2 regions of the Bacillus sp. XB1 genome follow, and region 1 is predicted to be linked to the other one. Evidence: predicted binding sites of a transcription regulator. Region 1 holds the regulator's gene; the other holds the start of a gene.
The links. The regulator Rex, encoded in region 1, represses fermentation and respiration genes when NADH is low (regulators of the CRP and FNR family bind a similar motif). The targets are predictions, from matches to a motif close to TTGTGAAATATTTCACAA.
Positions count from the first base shown of each region.

Region 1 (12,037 bases):
GTAGTAACAACCCCGAAGATTGCTAGTAACGTTGTGCCCTTTGTTAAGTCCCCCAACCCAACAAGAACCGCATCGTTTTTCACGATAATTCCGGCATTTTGGAATCCAAGGAAAGCAATGAATAATCCAATACCTGCTGCTACTGCAAACTTTAACTCCGATGGAATTGCATTAATGATTTTTTCACGAATACCTGAAGCAGTAAGAATAATAAAGATAATACCTGACATTAATGTTCCGGCAATGGCCGTTTGCCACGGAATACCCATCGTTAACACTGCTGTATAAGCAAAGAACGCGTTAATTCCCATACCTGGCGCTAAAGCAATTGGATACTTCGCGAAAATACCCATAATTAACGAACCGATCGCTGCCGCTAATGCCGTAGCAACGAATACTGCACCTGGATCCATCCCTGTACCTGCTGGTAACCCTTTAACATTTCCAAGCGACAGCGTAGCAGGATTGACAAATAGTACGTAAGCCATAGATAGAAATGTCGTTAACCCTGCTATGAACTCAGTCTTATAATTCGTACCGAGCTCATCAAACTGAAAATAGCGTTTCATCCTATGTTTCCCCCGTTATATGATTACTCGCCGTATTTCACCCTAGCCCTCTTTTATCCCGAGAAATAAAAAAGGCTTCCATTGCATATATACATGGAAGCGTTCTATAAACAAAGACAAGTTTCCCCTCATCTTTATACAAACGCCTCGTAGTCAAGCCATTTACGGTAGCTAGGTAGAAACTTTCGGGCCATATCCCCGATATTATACGACGGCTATAATATTCACTTTTCGTTTGAATTACATAATCATATTAACTCGACGAAGTAGTTTTGTCAATTTAAAAACGAACATTTTCATAAACTTTTATAGTTTCGTTCGTATTAATGCCAAAATAAAAAAGATCCATCTATGCATAAGCAATAGATGGACCTTTTTATAAATACTATTCCCACTCAATAGTTGCTGGTGGCTTACTCGTTACATCATACACGATACGGTTAACGTGTTTTACTTCGTTTACGATACGTACAGAGATTTTCTCTAATACGTCCCAAGGGATACGTGCCCAGTCAGCTGTCATACCGTCGATAGATGTTACTGCACGGATACCTACTGTGTAATCGTAAGTACGCTCGTCACCCATAACACCTACGCTACGCATACCAGGAAGTGCAGTGAAGTATTGCCAGATTTCGCGGTCTAAGCCCGCTTTAATAATTTCTTCACGTAAAATCGCATCAGATTCACGAACGATTTCTAATTTCTCTTCTGTGATTTCACCTAATACACGAATACCAAGACCAGGTCCTGGGAATGGTTGACGCCATACGATTTCATCAGGAATTCCTAATTCAGATCCTAATACACGTACTTCGTCTTTAAATAACGTGTTTAAAGGCTCAATTAATTTGAACTGCATGTCTTCTGGAAGTCCACCAACGTTATGGTGAGATTTAATTGTTTGCGCAGTTGCTGTACCACTCTCAACGATATCTGTGTAAAGTGTACCTTGCGCTAAGAAGTCCATACCTTGTAATTTTGACGCTTCATCATCAAATACGTAAATGAATTCGTTACCGATGATTTTACGTTTTTGTTCTGGATCTTCTACACCTTTTAACTTGTCCATGAAGCGATCTTTTGCATCTACTTTAATAACGTTCATATGGAAGCCTTCGCTAAATGTTTTCATAACGCCTTCTGCTTCGCCTTTACGAAGTAAACCGTGATCAACGAAAATACATGTTAATTGGTCGCCGATTGCTTTATGAATTAATACTGCTACAACAGAAGAGTCTACACCGCCACTAAGTGCGCATAGTACTTTTTTGTCTCCAACAGTTTCACGAATCTTTTCTAATTCTACTTCGATAAAGTTCTCCATGTTCCATCCTTCAGAACAACCACATACGCCGAATACGAAGTTTTTAATTAAATCGTTACCGTACTCAGAGTGACGTACTTCTGGGTGGAATTGTACACCGTATAAGTTTTTGTCTTCATTGCTCATACCAGCAATTGGACAAGACTCACTTGTTGCGTCTACTACGAATCCTTCAGGTAAACCAGTTACTAAGTCACCATGGCTCATCCATACAACTTGCTCTTCTGGAAGGTTCGCATATAATTTTGATTCGTTCTCTACTTTAAGAACAGCTTTTCCGTACTCACGGTGATTTGCACGCTCTACTTTACCACCGAAGTGTTGCGTCATAAGCTGCATACCGTAACAAATACCGAAGATTGGTAAACCTAGTTCAAAGATTTTTTCATCACAATGTAATGCACCTTCACCGTATACGCTATTTGGTCCACCAGAGAAAATAATCCCTTTTGGATTCATTGCTTTAATTTCTTCCGCAGTAATTGTATGTGGATGAAGTTCACTGTATACACCGAACTCACGAATTCGACGTGCTATTAACTGATTGTATTGACTTCCAAAATCTAAAACGATAATTGTATCGTGTTGTTTCTTCAAAATAATCACCCCAACGTTAGTTCTCGTATATAAATATTTTCACCAATTTGGCGAAAAGCATTACCAATATAATAAAAAAAGCCAGTCCTCCGCCTCTAGTCTCATAACAAAGAAAAGGCAGGGGTCTGGCTTTATAAAGAAAGATAGTCTCCGCTCTTTATAAATATAAGACACACTGCCTTCATAGTCAGGTTGTTTACGGTAACCCGGTAGAGACTCTCAAACCATATCATTGAGGATATATGAAGGATCGTTTTATATTATCTTCCTAGATTCTAACAATGAAGTATCAATATGGTCAAGAGAGAAAGCGACAAAATTCTACAGAAATTCATTTCCTTTTCTAAAAAACATAAAAAAACATCCATTTCTATATAGAAATGGATGTTTTTTAGGACAAACGGAATTACATCATTCCGCCCATACCGCCCATGCCCATGCCGCCCATGTCAGGCATTGCTGGTGCATTTGGTTCTGGCTTGTCAGCTACTACAGCTTCAGTTGTTAAGAACATAGCTGCAACAGATGCTGCGTTTTGAAGTGCAGAACGAGTTACTTTAGCTGGATCTACGATACCAGACTCAAGCATGTTAACCCATTCGCCAGTAGCTGCGTTGAAACCAACGCCTACTTTTTCGCCTTTTAGACGCTCTACAACTACAGATCCTTCTAGACCAGCGTTGATTGCGATTTGACGAACTGGCTCTTCTAGTGCGCGAAGTACGATGTTGATACCTGTTGCTTCGTCGCCTTCAGCTACGATAGAAGCTACTTTCGTGTATACGTTCATAAGTGAAGTACCACCACCTGCAACGATACCTTCTTCTACTGCTGCACGAGTTGAGTTAAGTGCATCTTCAATGCGAAGTTTGCGTTCTTTCAACTCAGTTTCAGTTGCTGCACCTACTTTAATTACCGCTACGCCACCTGCAAGTTTTGCAAGACGCTCTTGTAATTTTTCACGATCGAATTCAGAAGTTGTTTCTTCTAATTGCGCACGGATTTGACCGATGCGAGCTTCGATTTGTTCTGTGCTTCCTACACCTTCAACTACAGTTGTGTTTTCTTTCGTTACAACAACTTTACCAGCGCGTCCTAAAGATTCAACTGTAGCAGATTTTAAGTCACGGCCTAATTCTTCAGTGATTACTTCGCCACCAGTTAAGATCGCGATATCTTCTAGCATTGCTTTACGACGGTCACCAAATCCAGGAGCTTTAACAGCTACTACATTGAATGTACCACGAAGTTTGTTCACTACTAATGTAGCTAACGCTTCGCCTTCTACATCTTCAGCAATGATAAGAAGTGGTTTACCTTGTTGTACCACTTGCTCTAATACTGGTAAGATTTCTTGAATGTTAGAAATCTTTTTATCAGTGATTAAGATGTATGGGTTATCAAGAACTGCTTCCATTTTGTCAGAATCAGTAATCATGTAAGGAGATGCATATCCACGATCAAATTGCATACCTTCTACTACGTCTAATTCTGTTGTGAAGCCTTTAGATTCTTCTAAAGTAATAACGCCGTCGTTACCAACGCGCTCCATTGCTTCAGCGATTAATTGACCTACTTCTTCGTCAGCAGCAGAAATAGCAGCTACTTGTGCGATAGAAGATTTACCTTCGATTGGTTTAGAAATCGTTTTTAATTCTTCAATTGCAGCAGTAACAGCTTTTTCGATACCTTTACGAAGACCCATTGGGTTCGCACCAGCTGTTACGTTTTTAAGACCTTCACGAATCATAGCTTGCGCTAATACAGTTGCAGTTGTTGTTCCGTCACCAGCTACGTCATTTGTTTTGCTAGCAACTTCTGCTACTAATTTCGCACCCATGTTTTCGAATGCATCTTCTAATTCGATTTCTTTTGCGATTGTTACACCATCATTTGTAATAAGTGGTGAACCAAATTTTTTCTCAAGTACAACGTTACGACCTTTTGGTCCAAGCGTTACTTTTACTGCATTTGCAAGAGTGTCGACACCGCGAAGCATCGAACGACGTGCTTCTTCACTAAATTTAATATCTTTTGCCATAATAATTGACCCCCTTGGATTTTTTAAGATTTATATAATTAACCGATAACTGCTAAAATGTCACTTTCACGTAAAATCAAGTAGTCTGTACCTTCATATTTCACTTCAGTACCTGCATATTTTGAGAAGATGATAAGATCACCTGCTGCTACCTCTAAAGCAACACGCTCACCATTCTCAAGCACTCGACCAGTACCTACTGCAACAACTTTACCCTCTTGTGGTTTTTCTTTTGCAGTATCTGGTAATACGATACCACTTGCTGTTTTTTCTTCTGCTTGAACAAGCTCAATTACAACGCGATCACCTAATGGCTTTAGCATGAACAATAACCTCCTCATTTTGTTATGTAAATTTCTTTTATTAGCACTCAAGTCACCCGAGTGCTAACACACTTATAATAATAAATAATCTCAATTTCTTTTGCAAGTAAAAAAATCATAATTTTTTCGCAAATCACTATATAAACTTTCTATATAGAATACTGCCTTTACTATATGAATCGTTGTTTCCACTGCTCGTATGTTACAATATGAAAGGACACCCTAAGTTGTTTTCGCTACACACACAACTTTCTCCTGTCTTCTATTATAATTTCAAATAAGGATTTACGAAAAAAACATAATTCAAGTGAGGTTTATATCGTAGGTAGCATATTTACATGTTATCCTAACTTATCTCATACACTATAGTTAGAAAGGATGGTTAAACCATTTGAAGAAACAATACTGGTGGATTATCGTTACATACATTTTAATGCAGTTATCCGGCGTTGTTGGATTACCACTTCTCCTAAAAACAGGACTCTACGATAATAGAGGATTTACCATTGAGGAAAAAGGACAAATCATAACGGGACACTGGGCAATTATTAGCTTCTTTGTTGCATTATGTATCGTACTTTGGTTACTTAGAACAGATATTCGTGACAGGCATTTAGATCCAATGCGCTCTTCTGTCCCAGCTACTATTGGATGGATTTTCATCGGGTTCTTCTTAGCAATCATCTCACAATCCATTGCAGGTATGATTGAAATGTATGTATTTGGGGTTCCACGTGGATCTGAGAATACAGACAGACTGATGGACATCGCAAGAACGATACCTTGGTTCCTTATTGTTGTATCTATAATTGGACCTATCTTAGAAGAAATCGTATTTAGAAAAATTCTATTCGGCACGCTTTATAAGAAGTTTAACTTCTTTATCGCAGCTATCATTAGTTCGCTTGTATTTGCAGCAATTCATTTTGATTTTACTCATTTATTGGTATACACTGCTATGGGGCTCGTATTCGCCTTCTTATATGTGAAGACGAAACGGATTATCGTTCCGATTGCAGCTCATGTTGCGATGAATACATTGGTCGCTATTGGGCAAATTTTTATGAGCAATGAACAAATTCAAGAAATGATTAAAGAAGCTGAAAAAATGCAAGGCTTTATCGGAGGATTTTTTGTATGAGAAACTCACCATTGTTCATGGCTGCACTATACTTCCTTCTTGGATGTATCTTTACACGCTTCGCCATTACGAACGTGACAGATACAATCTGGAATATGTGGACAATACTATTTGCAGTTATGGCAACAATTGATTTTAATTTGGCACTTCGCCTTATATTAATTAAATTCACAAAGAAGAAACAATAATAAAACGCAGAGGTCGCTTCCTCTGCGTTTTATTGTGGATAGTTTTTCAAAAAGTAAACTAATGTTTGTAACTCTACAGCTAAGTCAATATGATGAATTCTAATATTCTCTGATACGTTTAATCGCGCTGGTGTGAAATTCAAAATACCATGCACGCTCGTTTCAGCTAATCTATCTGCTACAGCTTGTGCTACTGTAGCCGGTACTGTTAATATTGCCACTTGTATATCATTTGATAATCTCTCTTCTAATTCATCTAAATGATATACAGGAATGCCCCCGATTTCTGTTCCAACTTTCTCTTCACTAACATCAAATGCCATTTCAATTTTTGTATTATTGTTTTTCGTGAAATTATAATGTAAGAAAGCGGTCCCTAAATTACCTACTCCAATAAGTGCTACACGTGTTATATCATCTTGATCAAGTGTTTCGCGGAAAAATGATAATAAATAATTTACGTTATATCCATATCCCTTTTTCCCTAACGCTCCAAAATACGAAAAATCTCTTCGTATTGTTGCGGAATCTACTTTTACTGCCTCACTCAATTCGGCCGATGAAACACGCTGCTTACCAGAAAGAGATAAGTTTTGGATAAATCGATAGTATAGAGGCAATCTTTTAGCAGTGGCTTGTGGAATCTTTTGCTGATCCATATGACCTCTCCTCTCTTCCTATCTTTATTCATATACTTTAATCAAATACAGAAGTTTAGCACTCATTAAATTCCTTGTATAATAAAGAGAAGAAGTATTCTCTCTTTATTTTAAACTATACACTATTTTTAGTATGATTGAGAAATATAAACATGGCAAAGTTAAGAAATTATTTGAGGTGAAAACATTGATTTTATTACAAGTAAACGCGCTTTCGAAATTATACGGTGCAGAAACGATTCTTGCAAACATAAAATTGGAAATACAAACAAAAGATCGTATCGCATTAGTTGGAAGGAATGGAGCAGGCAAATCTACATTATTAAAAATTATCGCTGGTGAATTATCTCATGATGGTGGCGAAATTATAAAACCGAAAGATGTCTCAATCGGATATTTAGCTCAAAATACTGGACTAGAAACGTCTTTAACAATTTGGGATGAAATGCTAACCGTCTTTACTCACTTACAGCAAATGGAGACAAAACTTCGAAGGCTTGAGCAAGAAATGGGAAAAGAAGAAAACTTTTCAAACGAAGCTACATATGAAAGATTGTTAGCTGATTATGACCAATTGCAACTCAATTATAAAGATCAAGGTGGATATCAATATGAAGCGGATATTCGCTCCATTTTAAGCGGCCTTGGCTTCCCAGTTGAAACGCACCAGACGACGATCTCTACTTTAAGCGGCGGGCAAAAAACAAGATTAGCTCTCGGGAAATTATTATTAACAAAACCAGACTTACTTATTTTGGACGAGCCTACAAACCATTTAGACATCGAAACATTAACGTGGCTTGAGCAATATTTACAAGGTTATCCTGGCGCAATATTAATCGTTTCACATGACCGTTATTTCTTAGACAAACTCGTTACACAAGTATATGAAATTTCGAATAAAGAAAGCAGACGATTTGTTGGTAACTACAGTAAATATTTAGACTTAAAATCAGCATTATATGAGCAAGAAATGAAACGTTACGAAAAACAACAAGATGAAATCGCAAAACTTGAGGACTTCGTTCAAAAGAATATAGCTCGCGCTTCTACAACGAAACGTGCTCAAAGTCGTCGTAAACAACTAGACAGAATGGAATTATTAACGAGACCATTAGGGGATTCTAAGTCAGCATCATTCCACTTCGATATTGAAAAGCAAAGTGGAAATGATGTTTTACAAGTAAATGATGCAACCATCGGCTATGATGAGAACCCTATAATTGAACATGTAACTATGCGCTTAACTCGCGGAGATAGTGTTGCTTTAGTTGGTCCAAACGGAATTGGGAAATCCACATTGTTAAAGTCTATTGTGAATAAGTTACCACTATTAAATGGTGATGTTTCTTTCGGATCAAATGTATCTGTTGGTTATTATGATCAAGAACAAGCAAACTTAACATCTTCTAAACGGGTTTTAAATGAATTATGGGATGAATATCCACTGCAACCTGAAAAAGAAATCCGTACTATACTCGGGAATTTTTTATTCACAGGAGATGATGTACTGAAACCAGTATCTTCTCTTAGTGGTGGACAAAAAGCTCGATTAGCTCTTGCAAAACTTATGATGCAAAAGTCGAATTTGTTAATTCTAGATGAGCCTACGAACCACCTTGATTTAAATAGTAAAGAGATTTTGGAGAATGCTTTAATTGATTACCCAGGGACTCTTCTATTCGTCTCACATGACCGCTACTTTATTAACCGTGTAACAACGACTGTGGTTGAGTTATCAACAGAAGGTGCACAGGAATATTTAGGGGATTACGATTACTACGTTGAAAAGAAAAATGAAATGATTGAACGTGCAGAACTTGAACAGCAAGAAAGTGACATTCCTGTTCAAAAAGTGGTTGCACAAGAGAAATTAAATTATTTAGAAGAAAAAGAGCGTAAAAAACTAGAGCGTCAACGCACTAGAAAAATTGAAGAGCTAGAACAAAGTATATTAGAATTAGAAGAAGAAATTGCTACGCTAGAAGATCAACTTTGCTTACCAGAAATATATGCAGATTATGAAAAAGCTAGTGAAATTACAACTAAAAAGCAAACGCTACAAGAACAACTTGAAACTTGTATGGCAGAATGGGAAGAGCTGCATGTATAAGCATATTTAAATAAGGAAGATGTCTCATAAGTCAGGATTTTTGACTATGCGACATCTTTTTTTCTTTTAATACAGAAACAATTTTTGAGTATATCAATCGTAACTTAGAATATACCAACGATTTTTCAAATATATCTATTGTAACCCTATATATATTAACAATTCGACACAAAATATCGATTTAACGACAAAAATTGACAATATTAGCATCTTCTATAATAGGGGGATGTTTCAAAATGTTTTTCGGAGATATCTTCTTACTTTTTATTTCCCGAAAAAAAACAAATTTAAAGGTCTGACATCATCCTATTTATCCACAAGTTTATACACATATCCACCTTTATAAAATAAACCTTAAAATAACTTTTCCACATTATCCACAATCAACAAAAAAGTTATCAACATTTTATATACACAATAAAACCCACATTATCAACAGACAATATGGGTTTTATCCACAACCTGTGGTTAATTATGTGCATAACTATGCTTCAATATCTAATCCTGGATTTGCATTTAAGGCTAATGTTGCACGCTTACCTTGTTCATAAGCAATTGTCCCTGCCGCTGCAATCATCGCTGCATTATCTGTGCATAAAGATAGCGGCGGAATAATTAATTCAATGTTTTCTTTTTGTGCAAATTCCTCTTCTAATCGCGCACGAAGTCCTTTATTAGCAGCTACTCCACCAGCAAGAAGTAATTGCTTTACATTATAAGCTTCTGCTGCACGAGCTGCTTTCGTTACAAGTACATCTATTACACTTTCTTGGAAACTTGCCGCTAAATCTTCTGGCGCAATTTCTATACCGCGCTGTTTTGCGTTATGCACAGTGTTGATAACTGCTGATTTCAATCCACTAAAGCTAAAATCATATGAATCCGGTTCTAGCCATGCACGAGGCAAATCAATTGTCGGTTCTCCTTCATGTGCAAGGCGATCAATATGAGGACCACCTGGATATGGCATAGATAACGTACGAGCTACTTTATCATATGCTTCTCCAGCTGCATCGTCTCGTGTTTCACCAATTACTTCGAATGAACCATGTTCTTTCATATAAACAAGTTCTGTATGCCCACCAGATACAACAAGTGATAATAACGGGAATTGAACTTCTTTTACTAAACGGTTCGCATAAATATGACCAGCAATATGATGAACACCGACTAACGGAATATCATGTGCAAACGCTACTGCCTTCGCTGCATTTACTCCAATTAGAAGTGCTCCTACTAAACCAGGACCTTCTGTTACAGCAATTGCATCAATATCATCAAATGTGATGTTTGCTTCCTTTAAAGCTTCTTCTAACACAACTGTAATTTCTTCTACATGATGACGGGATGCAATCTCTGGTACAACGCCGCCAAAACGTTTATGACTTTCAATTTGTGATGCAACGACATTCGCAATAATTTCCGTTCCATTTTTAACAACTGCTACTGCTGTTTCATCACAACTTGTTTCAATACCAAGTATAATCGTATTTTTTTCCATTATATATTCACCCACATTACGAGACCATCTTCCTGATTGTCTGCATAGTATCGTTTACGAATCCCACCATTTTGAAATCCGTATTTTCTGTATAACTGCTTTGCTACTTCATTTGATACACGTACTTCAAGTGTCATTGTTTTTACCCCTAGTTCTTTCGCTTCAGAAATAACTGCTTTCAATAGGGCATCTCCTAACTTTTGACCTCGGTATTCTGGCAAAATAGCTATATTTGTTATATGTGATTCATCAATAATTATCCACAATCCACAATACCCGACTACACGACCATCTTTTTCTAACACAATATAATGTGCATGTTCATTCATCGTTAATTCACGGTGAAAGGCATCTGCAGTCCAAGGAGTTGAAAAAGACGCTTCTTCAATAGCTACAATTTGAGCAATATCATCAAGCTCCATCTTTCTAAATATCATATCCATCTTCTGCAAGCTCCTACTTGTTTTGACTTTCTAACCACTTTGTTTCAGCTTCAGCTAAACGAAGATAGCTTGGAACAAACGTATGCACATCTTGTTCTTCTTTTTGTAATCCTAAGAATGCTAGCTCACTTGGTCTTGGGTTATTTTTAGTAAATGGAGCGAATACAGCTTGATCACCTAAATGTTCTATAATTGTTTCTTTATGCAATTTAACATCGTTACCGATAAATAAAACAGGCTGTCCTTTATCTTTTAACATTTGCAACCAGTCCACAATAAGAATAATTCGGTCTTCTTCTATTGAAGTTAACTGCTCTCCTTCATATGTATATAACCCAGTATAAATTTGCCCACGTCTTCCATCAAATAAAGGACAAATTAACCCGTTAAAGTTAGCACCGTTTGCAGCTACTACCTCTAAACTTGATACACCTACAATTGGTATTTGAAGTGACCAAGCTAATGTTTTCGCCGCTGTCACGCCTATGCGAACACCTGTATAGGATCCAGGTCCAGCAGCTACAACGATTTTAGTTAATTCCTTCGGTTTTACGCCACACTCTTTTAACAGTTTCTCTACAGCTGGCATAAGACGTACAGAATGGTTTTTTGTTAAATTTGTAATGATTTCCCCAATTACGTTTCCTTCCTCAATAAGGGATACACCCATTACGTAATTTGAAGTATCAATTGCTAGTACTTTCATCTTGTAATAGCTCCTCACATAATCTAATATAGCGATCTCCAATTGGCTCGAGTATAATTTTTCTTGTGTCATCTCCAGCATGGAATAAACTAATTTGTAACTTTTCATTTGGTAAATATGCCTCTATTAAATGAGCCCATTCTACTACCGTAATTCCTTCACCGTAGAAATATTCATCAAAGCCTAAGTCCTCTTCACTTTCTGCTAAGCGATACACGTCCATATGATATAGCGGTAACCTACCTTTATATTCTTTAATGATATTAAAGGTAGGACTATTTACAACTCTTTTCACTCCAAGACCTTTTGCTAGTCCCTTTGTAAAAGTCGTCTTACCAGCTCCAAGATCTCCTTCTAAAATAATTACATCTTGTGCCTCTACGAGCTCACCTAGTTTTTCTGATAACCTTTGTGTTTCCTCAGAAGATT
Region 1 is NZ_JBNRIL010000010.1:3,370-15,406, forward strand. It holds gene ACK1U5_RS27340 (NCS2 family permease) at 1-569, opposite strand, end outside; purine riboswitch at 700-801, opposite strand; gene guaA (glutamine-hydrolyzing GMP synthase) at 955-2,493, opposite strand; purine riboswitch at 2,658-2,759, opposite strand; gene groL (chaperonin GroEL) at 2,900-4,534, opposite strand; gene groES (co-chaperone GroES) at 4,573-4,857, opposite strand; gene ACK1U5_RS27360 (CPBP family intramembrane glutamic endopeptidase) at 5,249-5,998, shown strand; gene ACK1U5_RS27365 (YdiK family protein) at 5,995-6,186, shown strand; gene ACK1U5_RS27370 (redox-sensing transcriptional repressor Rex) at 6,216-6,845, opposite strand; gene ACK1U5_RS27375 (ABC-F family ATP-binding cassette domain-containing protein) at 7,033-8,958, shown strand; gene tsaD (tRNA (adenosine(37)-N6)-threonylcarbamoyltransferase complex transferase subunit TsaD) at 9,443-10,459, opposite strand; gene rimI (ribosomal protein S18-alanine N-acetyltransferase) at 10,459-10,902, opposite strand; gene tsaB (tRNA (adenosine(37)-N6)-threonylcarbamoyltransferase complex dimerization subunit type 1 TsaB) at 10,916-11,608, opposite strand; gene tsaE (tRNA (adenosine(37)-N6)-threonylcarbamoyltransferase complex ATPase subunit type 1 TsaE) at 11,589-12,037, opposite strand, start outside.

Region 2 (7,144 bases), on a different contig from region 1:
ATCGTTAACAGCTGATGAAATTGAACAAGGCTTTAAAGAAATGCCAACATTCCAGTCTTCAAAAGAGACGAAAAACATCGTAGAGTGGCTAGTCGATTTAGGGATTGAACCATCTAGACGACAAGCACGCGAGGACATTAATAATGGTGCGATTTCTATGAATGGTGAGAAAGTAACAGATGTGGGTACAGATGTTACTGTAGAAAATTCATTTGATGGAAGATTTATTATTATTCGTAAAGGGAAGAAGAACTACAGTCTTGTGAAATTAGGATAATAAGTAAGGCTGGAAAATATATCGGCGATTTTTCGAATATATCGACCGTAACTCAAATTATATCGGCGATTTTCGAAATATATCAGCGCAAATCCGAATATATCAGCGATTTTCCCAATATATCGATTTACCGACAATAAGAGCTGTTCCGAACGGGACAGCTTTCATTATAAAAAGTCAGTATATTTAGATAAATTTAAAGGGTATATAATTTTTTTGACGAATAAATAAGTTAGAGAAAATTACGGATAAAAAATAGCCCGAACCATGCAGGGCATGATTCGGGCTTATATTCAGATTAGTAAGCTAAGCTGAATAGACCTTTAATGTGTGATAAGTAACGAACGTTACTTGCTTCTTTCATTAATGATGCTGGTAAGCCTTTAAGTGGAGTATTGCTTGCTCCAATTGTAGCAACCGCATCTTTACGTCCTAGACTAGCAAGTGTTCCAGAGTTTACAGGTGCGAACTCTTCTAATGCTTTGCCTTCTAGTGCTGCGTATAAGTTGTATCCAATTAACTCACCCATTTGCCAAGCGATTTGTGCAGTTGGTGGGTATGGACGTCCGTCTGGAGCGAAGACAACAGCGCTGTCTCCAGCAACGAATACGTCTTTGTGAGAAGTAGATTGTAGGTATGCATCAACTGTTGCACGTCCACGGTTAACTTCAAGACCTGATTCACCGATTAATGGGTTACCTTGTACGCCGCCTGTCCAAACGAATGTGTTAGCAACAAGTTTTTGACCGTCTTTTAAGTCAATTTCATTGCCAGCAACGTTTGTTACAGGAAGACCAGTTAAGAATGTAACACCGCGTGCTTCTAGGCTAGTAGTTGCACGTTCGATTAAGTGGTCTGGTAATACTGGAAGGATTTTTGGACCTGCTTCAACAAGAAGAAGTTTCACTTCTTTTGGATTTACGCCGTGGCTTTTTGCAAGTTTAGGCATAATGTCAGCAAGCTCACCAACTAGCTCAACGCCAGTTAATCCGCCACCACCGATTACGATTGTAGCATCAGCTTCGTTTTTCGTTTTCGCGTATTCACGAATACGGTCTTCAACGTGTTTGTAGATTTTGTTTGCATCAGCAGCCGATTTTAATACCATGCTGTTTTCTTCTAGTCCTGGAATACCGAAGTAAGCAGTTTTACTTCCTAAAGCAACTACAAGTGCATCGTAAGATAAAGTAGTGCCACCAGCTAGTTTGATTTCTTTGCTATCAACTGAGAATGACTCAACTGTTGCGATTTTAAGATCGATGTCTTTACCTTTGAAAAGCTTTGTAAGTGGCATTGCAACTGCTTGCTCAGACACGTTACCAGCTGCAAGGCGGTGTAGTTCAGTGATGATTTGGTGTGTTGGGTATTGGTTAATCACTGTAACTTGTGCTTCTGATTTGCTGTAATATTTACGTACGTTTAAAGCGGCAAGAAGACCGCCATAACCAGCGCCTAAGATGACAATTTGTTTTGACATAGTATGATATCCCCCGTCTTTACTAATTGTTGTTATAAGTTAAATTATTTATTGTTACGTTCTGCACTAATTTGAAGATATGCGTTCACAAAGCGGAACATTTTTTGTGCTTGTGGATCTTTTAGTAATTTTAACAGACCGAATAGGCCGATAACTTCGTTGCTTTCTTCAGCACGATCTTTCGCTTCGATTGCAGTTGCAGCCATGCTTTTCACTGTATCTTTTACAGGTTCTACAAGCTCTGTAATTGCACCAACAGTGTCGCTTTTTAATACTTCATCAGTAGCAACAGTTTGAGCGAAGTCATAAGACTTAGTTAAAATGTTAACAAGCTCAGTTAATTTTGGAAGCTGTTCTACTAGTGTTGTTAATGATTCTTGTACCTCAGGTTTTAACAACTGATCAAGTACATCAAGTTGTCCTTGGCTAGCAGAAATTTGTACAGTTTCTTGTTCTGGCTTTGTTTGAGTCATAGTTTCTGGCATCTCCAATTCTCCTTTACGATAGCAATACTCTTATTTTTTATAAGTAAGATAGTAAACGTTTACGAAACTTTATACAAAGTTTCACAAAACACAATAAAATGCCTTTAAATTTATGACAGCAAGTAAGCTGCAAACATAAATCTAAAACCATAACGTCTTACTTATTATTTATGAACTGTCCGATACATGGCTTGTCCGCATAATGGAAAAGCTCCGTTACCGGAAAGTGTATATAATATATATCCTATATTATATACTATATACACCTATGTTAACATAAAAATGATTCCTAATTATTTGATATTGAGTGTATAACGTAGTGCTGACAAGGTATGAAAGCGTATAAAATATTTTGTTCCAGTTAGAAATGTATATACATATAAAGAAAAAAAGGAAAAAATGAACAAATTCATGTTCGTTTTTTCCTTTTTCCTATTATTCACCTTCTACAATTAGCATCGATGTGTTACCGCTTTTTTCAAGATGGCATTCGCCCCAAGTACAAAGAGAATCAAGAATGGACTCTAAAGACCAACCGTATTCTGTAAGTGAATATTCTACTTTTGGTGGTACTTGATTGTATACCTTTCTTTGAATAACCCCATCGTCTTCTAATTCACGTAATTGCTGAGTTAACATTTTTTGTGTAATCCCAGGCATTAAACGTTTTAGTTCACTTGTTCTTTTTGTGCCTTTCGTTAGATGACAAAGGATAACAACCTTCCATTTTCCACCGATAACCTCTAAAGTCGCTTCAACGGGAATATTGTATTTCTTCATATAAAAATCTCCTTTGATGAATGTAGATTTAAGTTCTCCAACAAAAGAAGCTAAACAATTAAATGTTACTAAAAAGTGCCTATAGCACTTTAAAGTACGTACTTTTTATCATGTTGAATATGTTCCATAATAGCATACGTAAGAGGGAAATGAGTAGTACGGTACTAAAAAGTGCCTATGTTACTTTTAGGTACCTATCGTACTTTTAAGTGCGTTCTTCAAAAAAAGAGTAAAGCCATTCATAATAGCGTATATCAACAGTAAAGTTATTTTTGTAGAAGATAAAAAGGCCTTTTTATCATACTATTATGATTGGATTTCTCGCATTAAGGAGGAGTTCAATTGAATTCATATACAGTATCTTCTTCGGTTATGCAGACGAATCGGAGAAGTATATTTGCTTTATTAGCACTAGCAATTAGTGCGTTTGGAATTGGTACAACTGAATTTATTAGTGTCGGCTTATTACCATCTATCTCAGAGGATTTACATGTTTCTGTTACAACAGCGGGGTTAACTGTTTCTTTATATGCATTAGGAGTAGCGTTTGGTGCTCCAGTATTAACGTCATTAACAGCTAGTATGTCGCGAAAGACGTTATTAATGTGGATTATGATTATTTTCATTATTGGTAATGGAATTGCGGCGGTAGCAACAAGTTTTACTGTGTTACTTATTGCGAGGGTTGTATCTGCATTTGCGCATGGTGTTTTTATGTCAATTGGATCTACAATTGCGGCTGCGCTTGTACCTGAGAATAAACGTGCAAGTGCAATAGCATTTATGTTTACTGGTTTAACTGTTGCGACTATTACAGGTGTACCAATTGGAACATTTATCGGTCAACAATTTGGCTGGAGGGCCTCGTTTATTGTTATTGTGGCCATTGGAATCGTTGCTTTAATCGCCAATAGTATGCTAATTCCTTCTAATTTAAAAAAGGGTACGTCTGTATCATTTCGCGATCAATTTAAGCTGATTACGAATGGAAGACTGTTACTTGTATTTATTATTACTGCATTAGGATACGGGGGAACGTTCGTAACATTTACGTATTTATCTCCGTTATTACAAGAAGTAACAGGATTTAAAGCAAGTACCGTTACAATTATTTTGTTAGTATACGGAATTGCAATTGCGATTGGGAATATGGTCGGGGGAAAATTATCAAATCATAATCCGATTCGAGCGTTATTTTACATGTTCTTTATTCAAGCGATTGTATTATTTGTTTTAACATTTACAGCGCCATTTAAAGTCGCTGGATTCATCACAATTATTTTCATGGGACTATTCGCATTTATGAATGTTCCAGGGCTACAAGTGTATGTTGTTATATTAGCTGAGAGGTTTGTACCTAGCGCTGTTGATGTAGCATCGGCGATTAACATTGCAGCATTTAACGCAGGAATTGCTCTTGGTGCTTACTTGGGCGGTATTGTAACGAACTCGTTAGGATTAATTCATACGGCTTGGGTAGGTGGAATTATGGTAGTAGGTGCTGTTGTTTTAACTGCGTGGAGTATGACATTAGAAAAAAGAGATCAAGTAAAATAAAAGGAGAGAAAATAAAATGAAAAACTTACAAAGTAAAACAGTATTAAATAATGGTGTAGAAATGCCTTGGTTCGGTTTAGGTGTATTTAAAGTAGAGGATGGACCAGAACTTGTAGAAGCAGTGAAATCGGCGATTAAAGCAGGATACCGCAGCATTGATACAGCTGCAATTTACGGAAATGAAAAAGCTGTAGGTGAAGGAATTCGCGCGGGTATAAAAGAAGCAGGCATTTCTCGTGAAGATTTATTCATTACTTCAAAAGTGTGGAATTCGGATCAAGGATATGAAACGACACTTGCTGCATATGAAGAAAGCTTAAAAAAATTAGAGCTGGATTATTTAGATTTATACCTTGTTCATTGGCCTGTAGAAGGGAAATATAAAGATACGTGGAGAGCGTTAGAAACACTTTATAAAGAAAAACGCGTACGTGCAATTGGGGTAAGTAATTTCCAAATTCATCACTTACAAGATGTAATGAAAGATGCAGAAATTAAACCAATGATTAACCAAGTAGAATACCACCCTCGTTTAACACAAAAAGAATTACAAGCTTTCTGTAAAGAACAAGGTATTCAAATGGAAGCATGGTCACCACTTATGCAAGGTCAATTATTAGATAATGAAACATTACAAGAAATTGCTGAGAAACACGGTAAAACAACAGCGCAAGTTATTTTACGTTGGGATCTTCAAAATGGAGTAATCACTATTCCAAAATCAACGAAAGAACACCGCATTATTGCAAATGCCGATATATTTAATTTCGAATTAACGAAAGAAGATATGGAAAAAATCGATGCGTTAAATCAAAATCACCGCGTTGGTCCGGATCCTGATAACTTCGATTTCTAAGATTAAAGTAAGAAAGAAGAGTGCGTAAAAGCACTCTTTTTTTGTGCATAAAAATAGTTTCTAAATAAATACTACTTAGTATTAAGTTTGTGATAAGGGGCTGTAAACATGAATATAAAGCAATCGTTCAAGATTTTAGCTATGTTTTTAAGTGTTTTATTTGTGTTATTCCCGCTTCAAAAAGCATTTGCAGAAGTTATGGACCATACAAAGTATGAAATGAATTGGAGTTATAGTAAGTCAAAGAAGAAACCAATTCGAACAGAGCTTATTAAAACGGCAGATGGCAAAATTGCTTTTTGCTTAAATGTAGATTTGAAATCTCCAAGCGGTCAAGATTTACCGGAAATGGGGAAAGTGGATATTAACGTATACCGTGTACTATTGAATGGATATCCACAAAAGAGTCCACAAGAATTAGGTGTTTCTGATTGGAGAGAAGCACATTACGCAACGCAGCTTGCAGTGTGGAATGCGTTAAAACAAATCGATATTAATGATTTAGATTTCCGCAATAAAAATGTAGAGAAAGTAACGAAAGACATCGTTGCAAAAGCAAGCGCTAGTGAAGAGTTACAAGAAATTACGATGAGTGTAACTCCTACAGAAGAACAAGAAGCAGTATTAAAAAATGATTTCTTTGAAACAGGTTTATATACAGTAGAAACAAATGCAAAAAGCGGAACGTATAAAGTGCAAGCAACAGGTGCGCCAGCGGGCGTGAAATTTGCAAATGAAAAAGGCGAAACAAAAACAGAATTTAATGTAGGAGAAAAGTTCCGCATTTTAATTCCGAAACAAACACCAGCTGGTGGATTTAGCTTTAAAGTATCAGGAAATTTAACGAAATTACAAGGGATTGCGCATAAAGGTACACCGACTATTCAAAATGCAGTAGTATTACTTGAGCGTAGTGAAGAAAAAACAAGTCCAGAGTTAGCGGTAAGTTGGAAAAAGGCTGAGGCTCCAAATAAACCAAATAAGCCATATACTCCAAATGAACCGCATAAACCGAATCAAAAGAGATAATGAGAAAGCATTGGCGTATGCCAATGCTTTTTCATATGAATTCTTTAAAGGTATATCAAGATAATAATTAATCGAGTAAAACACTATTTTAACGTTTTAAAAAGTATTTAAAAATAATAAAATGTGACAAAATCTAAACGTTACAATAAATAGATTTTATTCACGAAATTGTAACATTATTCTAATTAGAGAGGCTATCAAACAAAGTGTAAAGCGTGTAAAATTCATTTGGAAAAACTACCTATAGATGGTCATATATGAAGAAAATGTAAGTTTTTATTGTTATTTTTATTTTTAGATGTATAGATGACAATACTGAAAAATATCTTTTACTATTCTCTTTTTTTATGTAGCAAGAGAACTCATCACAAATAGAGAGAAGTGAGGAGGGCATATTACATAAAAATTTTACAATGTAAGAAAGCGAATGCATGGAGAGAAATGCGGTAGTAATATATACAGGTGCGCGAGGTGTTAGTCCATTCATCAAATGTTTTTATAGAAATAATAGGATTACTTATTAGATGAATATATAGGGTAGTTTATCTAAATAAAGGAACAGGGGACACAGATTATGTCGAAGAAAAAGACGAGTAGGGTATTAGTAGCTGGAATATGTATATCTACATTATTATCGCCAGTAGCTTTCGAAGCATCGAAAGGATATGCAGCACCTTTGGAAG
Region 2 is NZ_JBNRIL010000004.1:52,871-60,014, forward strand. It holds gene tyrS (tyrosine--tRNA ligase) at 1-277, shown strand, start outside; gene ACK1U5_RS23290 (NAD(P)/FAD-dependent oxidoreductase) at 576-1,754, opposite strand; gene ACK1U5_RS23295 (DUF1641 domain-containing protein) at 1,799-2,239, opposite strand; gene ACK1U5_RS23300 (winged helix-turn-helix transcriptional regulator) at 2,675-3,019, opposite strand; gene ACK1U5_RS23305 (MFS transporter) at 3,392-4,576, shown strand; gene ACK1U5_RS23310 (aldo/keto reductase) at 4,593-5,432, shown strand; gene ACK1U5_RS23315 (thioester domain-containing protein) at 5,541-6,461, shown strand; gene ACK1U5_RS23320 (putative mucin/carbohydrate-binding domain-containing protein) at 7,036-7,144, shown strand, end outside.
Region 2: ACK1U5_RS23295 (DUF1641 domain-containing protein) is a predicted target of Rex. The motif match lies at 2,309-2,326, and genes of this name have one in related genera.